4 linked regions of the Variovorax paradoxus genome follow. Each later gene encodes a partner of the first gene's protein in a complex. Links are inferred from orthologs where the notes say so. Each region holds a gene or a part of one and is shown on either strand. Other genes may lie near its edges. The genes, in order: dnaX, QFZ47_RS26235, holA and dnaN.

Region 1 (4,371 bases):
GAGTCCTTCGGAGCGCTGCACCAGATGATGGTCGGGCTCGACGAGGCCGAGCGCGCGAGCACCTGGGATGCCATCGAAGAGGCGCTGCGACAGTTCGAAGGCAGCGAAGGCTTCGTCGGGCCGTGCGAGATGCTGGTCGGTGCCGGAAGCGCGTGAAGGTGGGAGCAGGGCTCGCAGCCCTTCTTTCAGCGCGTGAGTTCTTGCCTTGAGAACTCACGGCTTTTTGATGTTAGGTTGACGAGCCTTACCCCTGGCACTGACTACGCAGTTAGGGCTGCTTGGTTCCCCACCTGACCCGGTTGGCCACTTCACCATGCAGGGAGGCCCGTCAGCACTTATTGTAACCCCCCAGGCTGCGCGCACTTCGTGTCGCTTCGCCCACCCCCCTGCTGGGGGCGACACCAGAGGCCCGGCAAAGCCGGTTCCTCGGTGTCCCACGAAAAAGAGGGGGCCATTTTGATTGCGGGGTGAGGGCAAGAGGGGCCGCGGCGCCTTTTAGAATGCCCGCAATGTCTTATCTCGTGCTCGCTCGCAAGTTCCGTCCGAAAACCTTCGGTGAGATGGTTGGCCAGGGGCACGTGGTGCAGGCGCTCGAGAACGCGTTGACCACGCAGCGCCTGCATCACGCCTATCTTTTCACCGGGACGCGGGGCGTGGGCAAGACCACCGTCTCGCGCATTCTGGCCAAGTCGCTCAACTGCCAGGGCCCGGACGGGCAGGGCGGCATCACGGCCACGCCGTGCGGGGTGTGCCAGGCCTGCAAGGACATCGATTCGGGCCGCTTCGTCGACTACACCGAGCTCGACGCGGCATCGAACCGCGGCGTGGACGAGGTGCAGTCGCTGCTCGAACAGGCGGTCTACAAGCCGGTGCAGGGGCGCTTCAAGGTCTTCATGATCGACGAGGTGCATATGCTCACCAACACCGCGTTCAACGCGATGCTCAAGACGCTCGAAGAGCCGCCGGAGTACCTCAAGTTCGTTCTTGCCACCACCGATCCGCAGAAGGTGCCGGTCACGGTGCTGTCGCGCTGCCTGCAGTTCAACCTGCGGCCGATGGCGCCCGAGACGGTGCTGGAGCACCTGACGAGCGTGCTGCAGACCGAGCAGGTGCCGGCCGAGCCGCAGGCGCTGCGCCTGCTGGCGCGCGCGGCGCGCGGCTCGATGCGCGATGCGCTGTCGCTGACCGACCAGGCCATCGCGTTCGGCAACGGCGAACTGCTCGAAACCGGCGTGCGCCAGATGCTCGGCAGCGTCGACCGCGGCCATGTGTTCCAGCTGATCGAGGCGCTGGCGCAGGGCGACGGCAGGACGGTGGTCGACACCTCCGAGGCGCTGCGGCGCGACGGCATGTCGGCCGCTTCCACGCTGGAAGAAATGACCGCAGTGCTGCAGGCCATGGCCGTGCTGCAGGCTGTGCCCTCGCGGGCGGAGTCGGCCGATTCGGCCACCGACCCCGACGCGGCCGAGACGGCGCGCCTCGCGTCGCTGATGCCTGCCGACGAAACCCAGCTGCTCTACAGCCTGTGCCTGCACGGGCGCGGCGAGTTGGGCCTGGCGCCCGATGAGTACGCGGCGCTGACCATGGTGCTGTTGCGGCTATTGGCCTTCAAGCCTTCCAACGCGGCCGCTTCTTCGGCCTCCACGGAAAAAAAAACTCTGAATGAAGCCCGCCGGGCTGTTTCGGCCGCTGCGGTCGCAGCGCCGGCCCGGGTCGCGGCGGAGATCGCCGCAGCGCCGGTTTCGGTTTCGGCCGCTGCACCGGCGCCTCCAGCCATCCCGGCGCCCGCAGGCCAGCGTCTGGCCGTGGTCAGCGAACCCATGCGCCCGGGTGGGCCCAGGCCTTCCGCCGCGGCCGAGCCCTCGGCGCCTGCCGAGGCGCCCCGGGTGCTTGCTGTTCCCATGCGCGTGCAGCCGCCGCCGAGCCAGCGGGACGTGCCGCGGCCCGACGAGCAGCGCGGTCCGGCGCAGCCCATTCCACCGAGCGAGGACGGCGATTTCTGGCATGCCACGGTCACGCAGATGATCGCGGCCGAGAGCATCAACGCCCTGGCGCGCGAACTCGCACTGCAGTCGCAGCTGGTGGCGCGCGATGTCGACCAGTGGATACTTCGCGTGGAGCGCGAACTGCTCAACCAGCCTTCCGCCCGCGAAAAGCTCACGGATGCGTTGGCCGCGCTGGGCCATGGCGTGAAGCTCGCCATCGAGATCGGCGGCGTGGTCGACAGCCCCGCGCGCCGCAACAAGCAGGCGGCCGACGAGCGCCAGCGCGTGGCCGAGGAGGCCATTCGCAGCGATCCCGAAGTGCAGATGCTGATGCGCGAATTCGATGCGAAGATCGTGCCCGGAACACTGAAGCCGGCCTGACGCAACGCCACTGAAAACCCGTGCCGGCTCTTGCGGCATTCGGCATCGACCGCCATCTCTCTTATCCTTCCCCCATTCCAACCAATCAGGACCAACGATGTTCAACAAAGGACAACTGGCCGGCCTCATGAAGCAGGCGCAGGCAATGCAGGACAACCTCAAGAAGGCCCAGGAAGAACTGGCCACCATCGAGGTCGAAGGCGAGTCGGGCGCGGGCCTGGTCAAGGTCGTGATGACCTGCAAGCACGACGTCAAGCGCATCACCATCGACCCGAGCCTGCTGGCCGACGACAAGGACATGCTCGAAGACCTCGTGGCTGCCGCCTTCAACGCCGCGGTGCGCAAGGCCGAGGAAACCAGCGAGCAGAAGATGGGCAAGCTCACCGCAGGCATGCCGGGCCTCCCGCCCGGCATGAAGCTGCCGTTCTGAGCCATTGATGGCCGACGCCAGTTCGCTCGACGCGTTGGTCGATGCGCTGCGCCGCCTGCCCGGTGTCGGCGTCAAGTCGGCCTCGCGCATGGCGTTCCACTTGCTGCAGCACGACCGCGAGGGCGCGCAGCTGCTTGCGCGCGCATTGCAGCAGGCGGCTGGCAACGTGCGGCATTGCGAGCGCTGCAACACCTTCACCGAAGCGCCGGTCTGCCACGTGTGCCTCGACACGCGCCGCGACGCGAGCAAGCTTTGTGTGGTCGAAACGCCCGCGGACCAGGCCGCGCTCGAGCGCACCGGGGTTTTTCGCGGCTACTACTTCGTGCTGATGGGCAAGCTCAGCCCGCTCGACGGCATCGGGCCCAAGGACATCGGCCTGCAGAAGCTCTTCGACCGCGCGCTCGACGGCACCGTGAGCGAAGTCATCCTGGCCACCAACTTCACGGCAGAGGGCGAAGCCACCGCGCATGTGATCGGCGAAGCGCTCAGGCAGCGCGGCCTCAACGTGACGCGCCTCGCGCGCGGCGTGCCTGCCGGCAGCGAACTCGAATACGTGGATCTCGGCACCATCGCGCATGCCCTGGTAGACCGCCGATAGCGTGCAGCGGCCGCTGCAGCCGCTCTGCCGAACGGAGACAACATTCCAATGACTTTTTCCCTGCTCACCATCGCCTACTGGTGCGTGTTCATCGCCTGCGGCCTGCCGTATCTCGCGGCATGGGTCGCCAAGGCCGGCAGCTTCGGCCCGCGAGACAACGTGCAGCCGCGCGACTGGGCCGCAAGGCAGAGCGGCTGGCGCGCGCGCGCCAACTGCGCGCAAGCCAACAGCTTCGAAGGCCTTCCGTTCTTCATCGGCGCGGTGATCATCGCGCATCAGCTCGGCGCCAACCAGGCGCGGCTCGACATGCTGGCCGCGGCCTATGTCGTATTGCGGGTGGCCTATATCGCGCTCTACATCAAGGGCATCGGCTCCGCGCGCAGCGCGGTCTGGGCGCTCGGTTTCCTGGTCAATATCGCCATTCTTTTTCTCGCGCGATAAGCGCGCAAACAGCCTCTGCGGCGCCCCGCCACAGGCCGTTCGGCACAGGCCGCGCGGAGGTCTTCATGCTTACGTGGAAACCCGCACGGGATGACCCCGATGCAGGCAACAGGGGCGCACCCCTAAGCTCGATCGGGTTCACAGAATCAAGAGCCCGCAGGATCGCTCCATGCTCCACCGCAGAACCCTCATGACAGTCTCCGCAGTCGCTGCAGCAACGATTGCGCTGCCGCGGGTCTTTGCGCAAGCCAAGCTCGAGAAGACGAAGATTTCCATCGCAGTGGGGGGCAAGGCGGCGTTCTACTATTTGCCGCTCACCATTTCCGAGCAGCTCGGTTATTTCAAGGCCGAGGGCCTCGATGTCGAGATCTCCGATTTCGCCGGCGGCGCACGCGCGCTGCAGGCCGTGGTGGGCGGTTCGGCGGACGTGTGCTCCGGCGCCTACGAGCACACCATCAACCTGCAGGCCAAGAACCAGTTCTTCCAGGCCTTCGTGCTGCAGGGCCGCGCACCGCAGATCGCGGTGGGCGTCTCGA
Region 2 (4,434 bases), 220 kb from region 1 along the record:
ACGCCGCGCGGCGTTGCGCAGGCGGTGGCCGACACCGGAACCGACGTGCAGCCACAGATGCTCTATTTCTGGTTCCGCATCTCGGGCCAGGACCGCCAGATCCGGGCCGGCAGCTACGAACTGGAGCGCGGCATCACGCCCAAGATGCTGCTCAACGTGCTGGTGCGCGGCGAGGAAGCCACGCGCAGCCTGGTGCTGGTCGAAGGCTGGAACATCCGGCAGGTGCGCGCCGCGCTCGCCAAGGCCGACCAACTCAAGCCCGAGACCGTCGGCCTGCCCGACGATGCCCTGATGGCCAAACTGGGCCGGCCCGGCGTGCATCCCGAAGGCCGCTTCTTCCCCGACACCTACACCTACTCGAAGGGCTCGACCGACGTCGCGCTGCTGCAGCGTGCCATGCGGGCCATGGACAAGAAGCTCGAAGCCGCGTGGGCCGCCAGGGCGGCCGATTTGCCGATCCAATCGGCGGATCAGGCGCTTATCCTGGCCAGCATTGTCGAAAAGGAGACAGGAAAAGCCAAGGACCGCTCCGAGATCGCCGCCGTTTTCGTCAACCGGCTGCGCGCCGGCATGCCGCTGCAAACCGACCCGACCGTGATCTACGGCCTGGGCACCGCGTTCGACGGCAACCTTCGCAAGAAAGACCTGCTGGCCGACACCCCCTGGAACACCTACACGCGCGGCGGCCTGCCGCCCACGCCCATCGCCATGCCGGGCAAGGCGGCGCTGCTGGCGGCGGTGCAGCCGGCGCAAAGCAAGTCGCTGTACTTCGTTTCGCGCGGCGACGGCACCAGCCAGTTCAGCAGTTCGCTCGACGACCACAACCGCGCGGTCAACCGCTACCAGCGCGGCGGCGGCGAACCCAAACCGAAAGTTGCGCAATGAGTGAGGGCCTGTTTCTGACGCTCGAGGGCATCGATGGCGCCGGCAAGTCGAGCCATCTCGACGCCATGGAGGCGCTTTTCAAGGCCCGCGGCCGCACGGTCGTGCGCACGCGCGAGCCCGGCGGCACACCGCTGGCCGAAACCCTGCGCGTGCTGATCCTCGAGCAGCCGATGGACCCGCTGACCGAATCGCTCCTGGTGTTCGCGGCGCGGCGGGACCACGTGGTGCGGGTGATAGAGCCGGCGCTGGCACGCGGCGACGTGGTGCTGTGCGACCGTTTCACCGACGCCACCTTTGCCTACCAGGGCGCGGGCCGCGATTTCGATACGCAGGTGCTGTCGACGCTGGAGCAATGGGTGCAGGGGGGCAGGGGAGCGGCAGGGCTGCTTCAGCCTCACGTCACGCTCTGGTTCGACCTGGCGCCCGAGATCGCCGCCCAGCGCCTGGCGGGAGCCCGCCTGCCCGACAAGTTCGAGTCCCAGCCGGTCGAATTCTTCCGGCGCGTCGCGGCGGGCTACGCGGCTCGCGCGGCGGCCGATGCGCGGCGTTTCGTGCGCATCGACGCCAGCCAGACGCGCGACCAGGTCTGGCAGCAGGTCGAGACGGCGCTTGTCGCACGCGGCGCGCTGGCACCCGCAAGCGGAGCGGCACGATGAGCACGCCGGCGCTTTCGCCCTGGCTGCATCGGCCGCTCGCGGAGCTCCTGCGCCAGCGCGGCCATGCCTGGCTGCTGCAGGGGCCCTCGGGCCTGGGCCAATACGAACTCGCGCTGGCGCTTGCCGCCGCCTGGCTGTGCGAACAGCCCAAGGAGGAGGGCGGCACCGCCTGCGGCCATTGCCCGAGCTGCCATGCCATCGAGGTGCGGACCCACGCCGACCTTTGCGTGCTGATGCCCGAGGTCGCCATGCAGGAACTGGGCTGGCCGCTCGACGAAAAGGCGCAGGCCGACATCGACGACAAGAAGCGCAAACCCAGCCGCGAGATCCGCGTCGAGGCCATGCGCGATGCGGTCGGCTTTGCCCAGCGCACCAGCGCCCGCGGCCGCGGCAAGGTGGTGCTGGTGTATCCGGCCGAGCGCATGAACACCATCACCGCCAATGCGCTGCTCAAGACGCTCGAGGAGCCGGTCGGCGATGTCCGCTTTGTGCTGGCCAGCGAGGCGGCCTGGCAATTGCTGCCGACCATCCGCAGCCGCTGCCTGGGCTTCACGCTGCCCTGGCCCGGGACGGCCGAAGCCGAAGCCTGGCTGGCCGCGCAGGACGTGCCCGCCGCAGATGCCACCGCATTGCTGCGCGCCGCCGGCGGGCGGCCCAGCGATGCCTTGCGGCTCGCGCGCTCCGGCCAGTCGCCCAAGGCCTGGTCGCTGCTGCCCAAGGCCGTTTCGCGCGGCGACGTGGCCGCCCTTGCGGACCAGTCGCCATCGCAGGCCATCGGCTCGCTGCAGAAGCTCTGCCACGACCTGATGGCCGTTGGCAACGGCGCCGCGCCGCGTTTCTTCGAGGCCGCCGACCTGCCGCCCGCCGTGCCTTCGCACCTGGCGCTGGCGCGCTGGTCGAAGTCGCTCGCGAACGCGGCCCGAACCGCCGAACATCCCTACAACCCGGGCCTGATGCTGGAAGCGCTTGTGAGCGAAGCGCGAACCACCCTAAACTCTGCTGCTCGCCGCCCATGAACCAACCAGCCGCATCCGCACCCGCCGCCCCGGCGCCTCAACGGCCGAGCGTGATCCAGCTCGCCATCAAGGAAAAGGGCGCGCTCTATGCCGCCTACATTCCGCTCTTTGCCGAAGGCGGCATCTTCATTCCGACCTCGCGCGAATACCGCCTGGGCGACGATGTCTACGTGCTGCTGACGCTCCCCGAAGACCCGCAGCGCTACCCGGTGGCTGGCAAGGTCGCATGGATCACGCCGCAGCGCGCCGCGGGCAACCGGGCACCGGGCGTGGGCATCCGTTTTCCGTCGGACGAAAAATCGCGCCAGCTCAAGGCCCGCATCGAAGCGGCGCTCGGCGGTTCGATGGCCTCCGACCGCCCGACACAGACTATCTAGGCTCGCCCCCAGGCTGCGCGCACTTCGTGTCGCTACGCCCACCCCCTACCGGGGGCGACACCAGAGGCCCGGCAAAGCCGGTTCCTCGGTGTCCCTGGCATAAGCCAGACAATCAGCGCCATGTTCACCGATTCCCACTGCCACCTCACTTTCCCTGAATTCGCGGACCAGATGCCGCAAATCCGCGCCGCCATGGCCGAGGCGCAGGTCGATCGGGCCTTGTGCATCTGCACCAAGCTCGAGGAGTTCGACGATGTGCAGGCGCTGGCCGCGCGCTACGACAACTTCTGGGCCAGCGTCGGCGTGCATCCCGACAACGAGGACATCGCCGAACCCACGGTGGACGACCTGGTGCGCCGCGCGGCCTTGCCCCGCGTGGTGGCCATCGGCGAAACCGGGCTCGACTACTACCAGATGGAAGAACGCAAGGGCGGGCGCAGCATTGCCGACATGGAATGGCAGCGCGACCGCTTCCGCGTGCACATCCGCGCCGCGCAGCAAACCCGCATGCCCCTGATCATCCACACGCGCGAAGCCTCGGCCGACACGCTGGCGATACTCAAGGAGGAGGGCGAGGACGGCTCCGGCAACGCTGCGGGCGGCGTGTTCCATTGCTTCACCGAAACCGCCGAAGTGGCCCGAGCGGCGCTCGACCTGGGCTTCTATATTTCCTTTTCCGGCATCCTGACCTTCAAGAAGGCGCAGGACCTGCGCGACGTGGCGGCCTTCGTGCCGCTCGACCGCATGCTGATCGAAACCGACAGCCCCTATCTGGCACCCGTGCCGTACCGCGGCAAGACCAACAATCCGTCGTACGTGCCGTACGTCGCCAGGCAGATCGCCGAACTGCGCGGGCTGCCGCTCGAAGAGATTGCGCGAGCCACGAGCGACAATTTTGAAACGCTGTTCAACGCGATAAAAACCAAATGAAGAAATGCATTAAGAAGTTTCTGTATCTTATTGTCGTAGCAGCAACTTTTATCGCGCATGCCGGTTCGTTCGAAGACTTCTTCCGGGCTGTGCGCGGCGACAATGCCAGCGGCGTGCGCACCCTGCTGAACCGCGGCTTCGACCCCAACACGCGCGATGAGCACGGCCAGACCGGCCTGATCATCGCCTTGCGCGAACCATCGCCCAAGGTCGCACAGGTGCTGCTCGAATCGCCGCAGACCGATGTCGACCTGGCCAACGCCAAGGACGAAACCCCGCTGATGCTGGCCGCCATCAAAGGCCAGCAGGAACTGGTCGCCCAGCTGCTCAAGCGCGACGCCGCCGTCAACAAGACCGGCTGGACGCCGCTGCATTACGCCGCCAGCAGCGGCCAGCTGAGCATCATGAAAGTGCTGCTCGACAACTACGCCTTTATCGATGCGCAATCGCCCAACGGCACCACGCCGCTCATGATGGCCGCGATGTACGGCTCGACCGAGGCCGTGAAGCTTTTGCTGGCCGAAGGCGCGGACACCACGATGAAGAACCAGCTCGGCATGACGGCCGTCG
Region 3 (4,383 bases), 2.6 Mb from region 1 along the record:
ATCTCCTTGGTGAGATTGTTCCAGCCGCCGGGAAAGAGATTGGTGTCGACCGGCGCCAGCTTGAAGCCCGCATTGCGGATGTCGACCGCGCTGTAGAACGGCGGCGTGTGCTCCATCCATTCGAGCCGGAACCAGCGCTCGATGGCGGGCGTGGAGTCGAGTACGCGCTGTTCCAGTTCGTTGATCGGGCCGGTCAGGGCGGTGACGAGATGCGGAACCATGCGGCGGCCTTATTGGATTTGTACTTGAAGGTAGAGCGGAATTGTAGGATTTGGGGGTGGCCGCCCCAATGACAAGACTACGTAGAGCGGACTTGGTTCAGTCCGCCCCCTTCCGGCGCGTCAGCTGCGCACTTCGCCCTGCCCCAGCACCACGTACTTGAGCGAGGTCAGCCCTTCGATGCCGACCGGCCCGCGCGCATGGAACTTGTCAGTGCTGATGCCGATTTCCGCCCCCAGGCCAAACTCGAAACCGTCCGCGAAGCGGGTGCTCGCATTGACCATGACGCTGGCCGAATCGACCTCGCGCAGGAAACGCTGCGCATGCACATGGTCGCGCGTGACGATGGCGTCGGTGTGGTGGCTCGAATAGCGGTTGATGTGCGCAATGGCCTCGTCGACCCCTTCGACCACCTTGATGCTGATCACGGCGGCAAGGTATTCCTCGGACCAGTCGGACTCGACCGCATCGACGACCCTTGCGCCGGAACCGAGGGTTTCATCCGCGCGCAGGATCCGGGCCGCCGCCGGGTCGCAGCGCATTTCCACGCCCTTGGCCGCGAAGATCGCGGCGATGCGGGGCAGGAAGTCTTCCGCCACCGCGGCCGACACCAGCAGGCCTTCGGCCGCATTGCAGGGGCTGTATTTCTGCGTCTTGGCGTTGTCGACGATGCGCAGCGCCATTTCGAACTCGGCCGTGTCGTCCACATAGACGTGGCAGTTGCCGTCCAGGTGCTTGATGACCGGCACCTTGGCATCGCGGCTGATGCGCTCGATCAGGCCCTTGCCGCCGCGCGGGATGATCACGTCCACGAACTCGGGCATCGCGATGAGCTGGCCCACGGCTTCGCGGTCGGTGGTCTGCACCAGCTGCACCGCATCGACCGGCAGGCCGGCCTCGGCCAGCGCGCCGGACACCAGCAGCGCCAGCGCCTTGTTCGACTCGATCGCCTCCGAGCCGCCGCGCAGGATCGCGGCGTTGCCGCTCTTGATGGCCAGGCTCGCGGCCTCGATGGTCACGTTGGGGCGGCTCTCGTAGATCATGCCGAAGACGCCGATCGGCACGCGCATCTGGCCCACGCGGATGCCGCTGGGCTGCTGCTTCATGCCGATGATCTCGCCGATCACGTCGGCCATGCCGGCGAGTTGCTCGCAGCCCAGGGCCACGGTCTCGATGACCTTGGGCGTGAGCTTGAGGCGGTCGACCATCGGCGCCGAAAGCCCGGCGGCCGTGGCGCGCGCCAGATCCTTCTGGTTGGCCTCGGCCAAGCCAGGGCCGGCTTCGCGCAGGCGCTTGGCCAGCGCCTTCAATGCTCTGTTTTTGGTAGCTGCATCCGCACGGGCCATGAGGAATGCGGCGGTTTTTGCCTGCAGGCCGAGGGTCTGCATGTGCTCGCTGACGTTGAACGCGTTCATGCCGGCATTTTCCTGCATTTGGATCAACCCCGGGCTTTGCGCCCTCACCCCTACCCTCTCCCGGAGGGAGAGGGAGCAAGCGCAGCGCTGCTGCAGGCGCGGCACAGCATCAGCGCCAGGCGCTGCAGGGCCTGCCAACTGCTGGCGGGCCAGTCGGGCTGCTTCAGGCCCTTGCAGATGCCGTCCACCACATGGGCCGCGCGCAGCAGCCGGGCCAGCATGCGGTCGTCGAGCCGGGGCAGCACGCGTTCGAAGGCGCGCTCGCGCGGGCCCCAGATGCGGTTCTCGCGCAGCGCCATGGGCAGCGGCCGGCCCGCGGCCATGGCGTCCTTCACGCGCTTGAGGGCGCGAATGTCCTCGGCGATCGTGTAGTGCACCAGCACCTCGGCCTCGCCCTCGGCCTGCAGGCCGTCGAGCATGCGCGCCACGCGCTGCGGGTTGCCGGCCAGCACGGCCTCGGAGAGCTTGAAGACGTCGTAGCGCGCCACGTTGTTGACGGCGCCTTCGACCTGCTCCCAGCTCAGCTCGCCCGCCGGATGCAGCAGGGCGAGCTTCTGGATTTCCTGATGCGCGGCGAGCAGGTTGCCTTCGACGCGGTCGGCAAAGAACTGCAGCGTGCGCTGGCCTTCGTCGCCGGGCATCACGCGCTGGCCCTGGAGCCCGAGGCGCTGCGCAATCCACTGCGGCAGCGCGGCGCGTTCGATCGGATCGACCTGCAGGCTCACGCCGTTGTTCTCGAGCGCCGAGAACCAGGCGCCGGTGCGCGTGGCCTTGTCCAGCCGCGGCAGCATCACCAGCGTGAGCGTGCTGTCGTTGCCGGGCGCGCCCTCGGCCAGCTGCTGCAGCGCCGTGCTGCCGTCCTTGCCGGGCTTGCCCGAGGGAATGCGGATCTCGACGATCTGCTTGTCGGCAAACAGCGAGAGCGAGCCGCCCGCCGCAAGCACCGCGCTCCAGTCGAAGTGCGCGCCGGCCGCGGTGTACGAGCTGCGCTCCGTATAGCCTTGCAGGCGCGCCGCGGCGCGGATGGCGTCCGCCGCCTCCTGCGCGAGCAGCGGCTCGTCGCCGTGGATCGTGTAGAGAGGCTTCAGCCCCTTCTGCAGATGGGAGCCCAGTTGGGCGCTGGCAAGTTGCATGGATGGAAAGCGGCCGGCGTGGGCTCGAGCCTAGAGTTCCTTGACGGCCGCGAGGCGGCGCATCAGCTGCTGCGCGATGTCGGCCTGCATGTCGCGGTAGAGCAGCTCGGCCTCGCCTTCCTTGGCGAGCGCGTTGGTTTCGTTGAAGCTCAGGTCGCGCGTCTGCGACACCTCGGTGGGCGCCAGCAGCATCTTGCCGCCCGGCGTGCGCAGGCTGAAGCGAACGCGCAGCTGCAGCTGCAGCTCGCGCAGCAGGCCCGCCGAATTGGTCGAGATCACGATGCGGTCGCGGTTCTCGCCGAGGATCTCGAGGATCGCGTCGGCGGTCTGGGCCTGCTCGGGCGGCACCAGCGTGACCGTGCCGGCGGCCCGCATTTCGCGCCGCAGCCGGTTGATCAGTTCCGAATTGCCCGACACCGACAGCGTCTTGAACGCGAACACCGGCGCCTTGCGCAGTTCGAATCCGCAGCCGGCCAGGCCCAGGCTGGCGCCCGCCGCGGCAAGACCCAGGAGAAAGCCGCGGCGCGGCAGCGGGGCGTTGCGATTGTTCATGCTTCTGTCGTTCGTTCAGATGACCACGTTGACCAGCCGGCCGGGAACCACGATGACGCGCTTGGCCGGCGCGCCTTCGGCGAACTTGACGAAGTCGTCGCAGGAAAGCGCGAGCGCTTCGATCTCGGCCTTGGAGGCGCCGGCCGGCACGCGCAGCGCGCCGCGCAGCTTGCCGTTGACCTGGAGCATGAGCTCGATCTCGTCCTGCTCGAGCGCGCCTACATCGACCACCGGCCAGGGCGCGTCGAGCAGATCGCCCAGCTCCTTGTCGTAGCCGAGCTGCTGCCAGAGCTGGTGCGTGATGTGCGGCGTGGCCGGATACAGGCAGCGCAGCAGGATGCCGAAGCCTTCGCGCAGCGCGGCCGTGTCGCCGGCGCTGCCGTCAGGCTTGAAGCCTTCGAGCGCATTGAGCAGCTTCATTGCGCCCGACACCACCGTGTTGTATTGCATGCGCTGGTAGTCGTAGTCGACCTGGCGCAGCACGGTATGCACCTCGCGGCGCAGCGCCTGCGCGGCCTTGCCGAAGGCCTGCCCGGCGATCGCCGCCGGCTGCACGTCGGCCTGCGCGACGCCGAAATTCCAGACCCGGCGCAGGAAGCGGTAGCTGCCTTCGACGGCCGCGTCGTTCCACTCGAGCGTGGCTTCGGGCGGCGCGGTGAACATGGTGTAGAGGCGCGCGGTGTCGGCGCCGTACTTCTCGATCAGGTCCTGCGGGTCGACGCCGTTGCGTTCGCTCTTGCCCATCTTGCCGACGCCGCCGTATTCGACCTTGGTGCCGTCCGCGGTGGTGCCGCCGACGATGCGGCCCTGCGCGTCGAGCGTGGGCGTGACCTCCAGCGGCGGGTGGTAGTTCTTGCCGCCCCGCTCGTCGCGGTGGTAGTAGATGTGGTTGAGCACCATGCCCTGCGTGAGCAGCTTGCTGAAGGGCTCGTCGACCTTCACCAGACCCAGGTCGCGCATGACCTTGGTCCAGAAGCGCGCGTACAGCAGGTGAAGAATCGCATGCTCGATGCCGCCGATGTACTGGTCCATCGGCATCCAGTAGTCGGCGCCCTCGGCCACCA
Region 4 (4,280 bases), 3.1 Mb from region 1 along the record:
GATCGACGATGTGCAGTTCTTCGCCAATAAAGACCGCACGCAGGAAGAATTCTTCAATGCGTTCGAGGCCCTGCTGGCCAAGAAGTCGCACATCGTGATGACCAGCGACACCTATCCGAAGGGCCTGGCCGACATCCACGAGCGCCTGGTGTCGCGCTTCGATTCGGGCCTCACGGTGGCCATCGAACCGCCCGAGCTCGAAATGCGCGTGGCCATCCTGATCAACAAGGCCCGCGCCGAATCGGCCGAGATGCCCGAGGAAGTGGCCTTCTTCGTCGCCAAGAACGTGCGCTCCAACGTGCGCGAGCTCGAAGGCGCGCTGCGCAAGATCCTGGCCTACTCGCGCTTCAACCAGAAGGAAATCTCGATCGCCCTGGCGCGCGAGGCGCTGCGCGACCTGCTGTCGATCCAGAATCGGCAGATCTCGGTCGAGAATATCCAGAAGACGGTGGCCGACTATTACAAGATCAAGGTCGCCGACATGTACAGCAAGAAGCGCCCGGCCAGCATTGCGCGGCCGCGGCAGATCGCGATGTACCTGGCCAAGGAGCTCACGCAGAAGAGCCTGCCCGAAATCGGCGAGCTGTTCGGCGGGCGCGATCACACGACGGTGCTGCACGCGGTGCGCAAGATCTCGGGCGAGCGCCAGCAGCTCACCGAGCTCAACCAGCAGCTGCACGTCCTCGAGCAGACGCTTAAGGGCTGATCGCATGTCATCCAAAATGCCCCTCGCAACAGCGGAGAATGGCGTCTCACTGGCGGATTCAAAGAGATAAGAGAAGAGGAAGAAGACATGATCGTTTTGAAGGCAACCCAGGACAAGGTCCTCGCCGCGCTGCAATCGGTGGCGGGCATCGTCGAGCGGCGTCACACCTTGCCGATCCTGGCCAACGTGCTGATCCGCAAGACCGGCGGCCAGCTGCAGCTGACCACCAGCGACCTCGAGATCCAGATCCGCACCACGGCCGAACTCGGCGGCGATGAAGGCAACTTCACCACCACCATCGGCGCGCGCAAGCTGATCGACATCCTGCGCACCATGCCGGCCGACCAGACCGTTAGCCTCGAATCGAGCGCCAGCAAGCTGGTGCTCAAGGGCGGCAAGAGCCGCTTCACGCTGCAGTCGCTGCCGGCCGAGGACTTTCCGCTGGTGCAGGAGGCCGCCAACTTCGGCCCCGTGTTCAGCGTGCCGCAAAAGACGCTGAAGGACCTGCTCTCGCAGGTTTCGTTTGCGATGGCCGTGCACGACATCCGCTATTACCTGAACGGCATCCTGTTCGTGGCCGAGGGCAAGCAGCTGAGCCTGGTGGCCACCGACGGCCACCGGTTGGCGTTCTCGTCGGCCACGCTCGACGTCGAAGTGCCGCGCCAGGAAGTCATTCTTCCGCGCAAGACCGTGCTCGAGATGCAGCGCCTCTTGTCGGACGCCGAAGGCGCCATCGAGATGCAGTTTGCGAACAACCAGGCCAAGTTCAGCTTCGGCGGCATGGAGTTCGTCACCAAGCTGGTCGAGGGCAAGTTCCCCGACTACAACCGCGTGATTCCCAAGAACCACAAGAACAGCGTCACGCTGGGCCGCGCGCCGCTTTTGGCCAGCCTGCAGCGCACCGCCATCCTGACGAGCGAAAAGTTCAAGGGCGTGCGCCTGAACATCGAGCCCGGCACGCTGCGCATCGCATCGAACAACGCCGAGCAGGAAGAGGCGCAGGACGAGCTGGACATCGACTACGGCGGCGACGCCATCGAGATCGGCTTCAACGTGACCTACCTGATCGACGCGCTGTCCAACATGGGCCAGGACATGGTCAAGCTGGACCTGGCCGACTCCAACAGCTCGGCCCTGTTGACCATCCCCGAGAACGCATCCTTCAAGTATGTCGTGATGCCGATGCGAATCTAGAAGACAGAAAACACAGCGCCTTGCGCAGACAGCCCGCGGCCCTCCGCGGGTTTGCGCTTTCAAGAGGCGGCGAAATGAGCTTTTGAGAGCCCGAAAAATCACGTGAATGCCGTGAGCGATAGAGGAATATCCGAATGAGTGCCGAAGAAAACAAGCCCGAAGTACCCCACACCGAGCCGGTCTACACGCCCGAGATCGAGAGTGCGGTGCCGATCGAGATCACGCCCGCCGACACCAGCTACGGCGAAGGCTCGATCACGATCCTCGAAGGGCTCGAGGCGGTGCGCAAGCGCCCTGGCATGTACATCGGCGATACCTCCGACGGCACGGGCCTGCACCACCTGGTGTTCGAAGTGGTCGACAACTCCATCGACGAGGCGTTGGCCGGCCACTGCGACGACATCGTCGTCACCATCCACAGCGACAACTCGATTTCCGTCACCGACAACGGCCGCGGCATTCCCACCGGCGTGAAGATGGACGACAAGCACGAGCCCAAGCGTTCGGCCGCTGAAATCGCGCTCACCGAGCTGCATGCCGGCGGCAAGTTCAACCAGAACAGCTACAAGGTGTCGGGTGGCCTGCACGGCGTGGGCGTGAGCTGCGTGAACGCGCTGAGCGTGAAGCTGCGCCTCATCGTGCGCCGCGAAGGCAAGATCCACGAGCTCGAGTTCAGCCGCGGCTTCGTGCAGAACCGTTTGCTCGAGACCGTGAACGGCTTCGAGGTCTCGCCGATGAAGATCATCGGTGACACCGACAAGCGCGGCACCGAGGTGCACTTCCTGCCCGACACCGAGATCTTCAAGGAAAACGCCGATTTCCATTACGAAATCCTGAGCAAGCGCCTGCGCGAGCTGAGCTTCCTGAACAACGGTGTGCGCATCCGCCTGCTCGACGAACGCACCGGCAAGGAAGACGACTTCTCGGGCACCGGCGGCGTGCGCGGCTTCGTGGAGTTCATCAACAAGGGCAAGACCGTCCTGCATCCGAACTCGTTCTATGCCGCTGGCGAAAAGCCGGCCGACACCTACGGCGGCATCCCGGGCACGCACATCGGCGTCGAAGTGGCGATGCAGTGGAACAGCGGCTACAACGAGCAGGTGCTGTGCTTCACCAACAACATTCCGCAGCGTGACGGCGGCACCCACCTCACGGGCCTGCGCGCCGCGATGACCCGCGTCATCAACAAGTACATCGAAGAAAACGAGTTCGCCAAGAAGGCGAAGGTCGAAGTCACCGGCGACGACATGCGCGAAGGCCTGTGCTGCGTGCTGAGCGTGAAGGTGCCCGAGCCCAAGTTCTCGAGCCAGACCAAGGACAAGCTGGTGTCCAGCGAAGTGCGCGCGCCGGTGGAAGACATCGTCGGCCGCCTCCTGACCGATTACCTGCAGGAGCGCCCGAACGACGCCAAGATCATCTGCGGCAAGATCGTCGAAGCCGCCCGTGCCCGCGAAGCCGCCCGCAAGGCGCGCGAAATGACGCGCCGCAAGGGCGTGCTCGACGGCATGGGCCTGCCCGGCAAGCTGGCCGACTGCCAGGAAAAGGACCCCGCGCTGTGCGAGGTCTACCTGGTGGAGGGCGACTCCGCCGGCGGTTCCGCCAAGCAGGGCCGCGACCGGAAGTTCCAGGCCATCCTGCCGCTGCGCGGCAAGATCCTGAACGTGGAAAAGGCGCGCTACGAGAAGCTGCTCACCAGCAACGAAATCCTCACGATGATCACGGCGCTGGGCACCGGCATCGGCCGCGCGGGCGCCACCAGCGCGGGCGGCGGCGCCGACGACTTCAACGTCGCCAAGCTGCGCTACCACCGCATCATCATCATGACCGACGCCGACGTCGACGGCGCCCACATCCGCACGCTGCTGCTCACCTTCTTCTACCGGGCAGATGCCGGAGCTGGTCGAGCGCGGCCATATCTACATCGCGCAGCCGCCGCTGTACAAGGTGAAGGTCGGCAAGGAAGAGCAGTACCTGAAGGACGGCCCTGCGCTGGATGCCTTCCTGCTCAAGGTGGCGCTGAAGGATGCGAGCATCGAGACCGGCGGCCCGAACTCGACCACCCTCGCCGGCGACACCCTGGCCGAGCTCGCGCGCAAGCACCAGCTGGCCGAGGCCGTGATCGCGCGGCTGCGCAACTTCATGGATGCCGAAGCCCTGCGCGCCATTGCCGACGGCGTGGCGCTCGACCTCGACACCACGCCCGCGGCCGAAGCCTCGGCCGTGGCGCTGCAGGCCAAGCTGCGCGAGCTCAACACCACCGGCGTACCGGCCGAGGTGAGCAGCGAGTTCGACGCCCGCACCGACAAGCCGCTCTTGCGCATCAGCCGCCGCCACCACGGCAACATCAAGAGCAGCGTGCTCACGCAGGACTTCGTGCACG

The links.
Region 2: the proteins of dnaX (region 1) and QFZ47_RS26235 are in contact, whole or in part, in a cryo-EM structure (PDB 8GIZ), measured with the Escherichia coli proteins. The link is inferred for Variovorax paradoxus from one-to-one orthologs.
Region 3: the proteins of dnaX (region 1) and holA are in contact, whole or in part, in a cryo-EM structure (PDB 8GIZ), measured with the Escherichia coli proteins. The link is inferred for Variovorax paradoxus from one-to-one orthologs.
Region 4: the proteins of dnaX (region 1) and dnaN are in contact, whole or in part, in a cryo-EM structure (PDB 8GIZ), measured with the Escherichia coli proteins. The link is inferred for Variovorax paradoxus from one-to-one orthologs.

What each region holds. Positions count from the first base shown.
Region 1 is NZ_JAUSXL010000002.1:4,995,315-4,999,685, reverse strand. What follows is about bases 1-2,937. They hold dnaX (DNA polymerase III subunit gamma/tau), read left to right. Parts: upstream 1-509; coding sequence 510-2,366; downstream 2,367-2,937. Other genes in these bases: recR (recombination mediator RecR), read left to right, coding at 2,804-2,937; QFZ47_RS27295 (YbaB/EbfC family nucleoid-associated protein), read left to right, coding at 2,464-2,796; QFZ47_RS27310 (class I SAM-dependent methyltransferase), read left to right, coding at 1-156. Outside these bases: more of recR, read left to right, coding at 2,938-3,394; QFZ47_RS27285 (MAPEG family protein), read left to right, coding at 3,443-3,835; QFZ47_RS27280 (ABC transporter substrate-binding protein), read left to right, coding at 4,005-4,371. UniProt on the Escherichia coli protein: Part of the beta sliding clamp loading complex, which hydrolyzes ATP to load the beta clamp onto primed DNA to form the DNA replication pre-initiation complex.
Region 2 is NZ_JAUSXL010000002.1:4,771,776-4,776,209, reverse strand. What follows is about bases 548-3,547. They hold QFZ47_RS26235 (DNA polymerase III delta subunit-related protein), read left to right. Parts: upstream 548-1,537; coding sequence 1,538-2,557; downstream 2,558-3,547. Other genes in these bases: QFZ47_RS26225 (TatD family hydrolase), read left to right, coding at 3,055-3,547; QFZ47_RS26230 (PilZ domain-containing protein), read left to right, coding at 2,554-2,934; tmk (dTMP kinase), read left to right, coding at 882-1,541; mltG (endolytic transglycosylase MltG), read left to right, coding at 548-885. Also shown: more of mltG, read left to right, coding at 1-547; more of QFZ47_RS26225, read left to right, coding at 3,548-3,864; QFZ47_RS26220 (ankyrin repeat domain-containing protein), read left to right, coding at 3,861-4,434. UniProt on the Escherichia coli protein: Part of the beta sliding clamp loading complex, which hydrolyzes ATP to load the beta clamp onto primed DNA to form the DNA replication pre-initiation complex.
Region 3 is NZ_JAUSXL010000002.1:2,368,986-2,373,368, reverse strand. Bases 727-3,675 are described here. They hold holA (DNA polymerase III subunit delta), read right to left. Parts: upstream 2,768-3,675; coding sequence 1,685-2,767; downstream 727-1,684. Other genes in these bases: leuS (leucine--tRNA ligase), read right to left, coding at 3,335-3,675; QFZ47_RS14870 (LPS-assembly lipoprotein LptE), read right to left, coding at 2,798-3,319; QFZ47_RS14880 (glutamate-5-semialdehyde dehydrogenase), read right to left, coding at 727-1,634. Also shown: gshA (glutamate--cysteine ligase), read right to left, coding at 1-221; more of QFZ47_RS14880, read right to left, coding at 342-726; more of leuS, read right to left, coding at 3,676-4,383. UniProt on the Escherichia coli protein: Part of the beta sliding clamp loading complex, which hydrolyzes ATP to load the beta clamp onto primed DNA to form the DNA replication pre-initiation complex.
Region 4 is NZ_JAUSXL010000002.1:1,898,710-1,902,989, forward strand. What follows is about bases 1-2,846. They hold dnaN (DNA polymerase III subunit beta), read left to right. Parts: upstream 1-793; coding sequence 794-1,900; downstream 1,901-2,846. Other genes in these bases: dnaA (chromosomal replication initiator protein DnaA), read left to right, coding at 1-706. UniProt on the Escherichia coli protein: Confers DNA tethering and processivity to DNA polymerases and other proteins. Acts as a clamp, forming a ring around DNA (a reaction catalyzed by the clamp-loading complex) which diffuses in an ATP-independent manner freely and bidirectionally along dsDNA.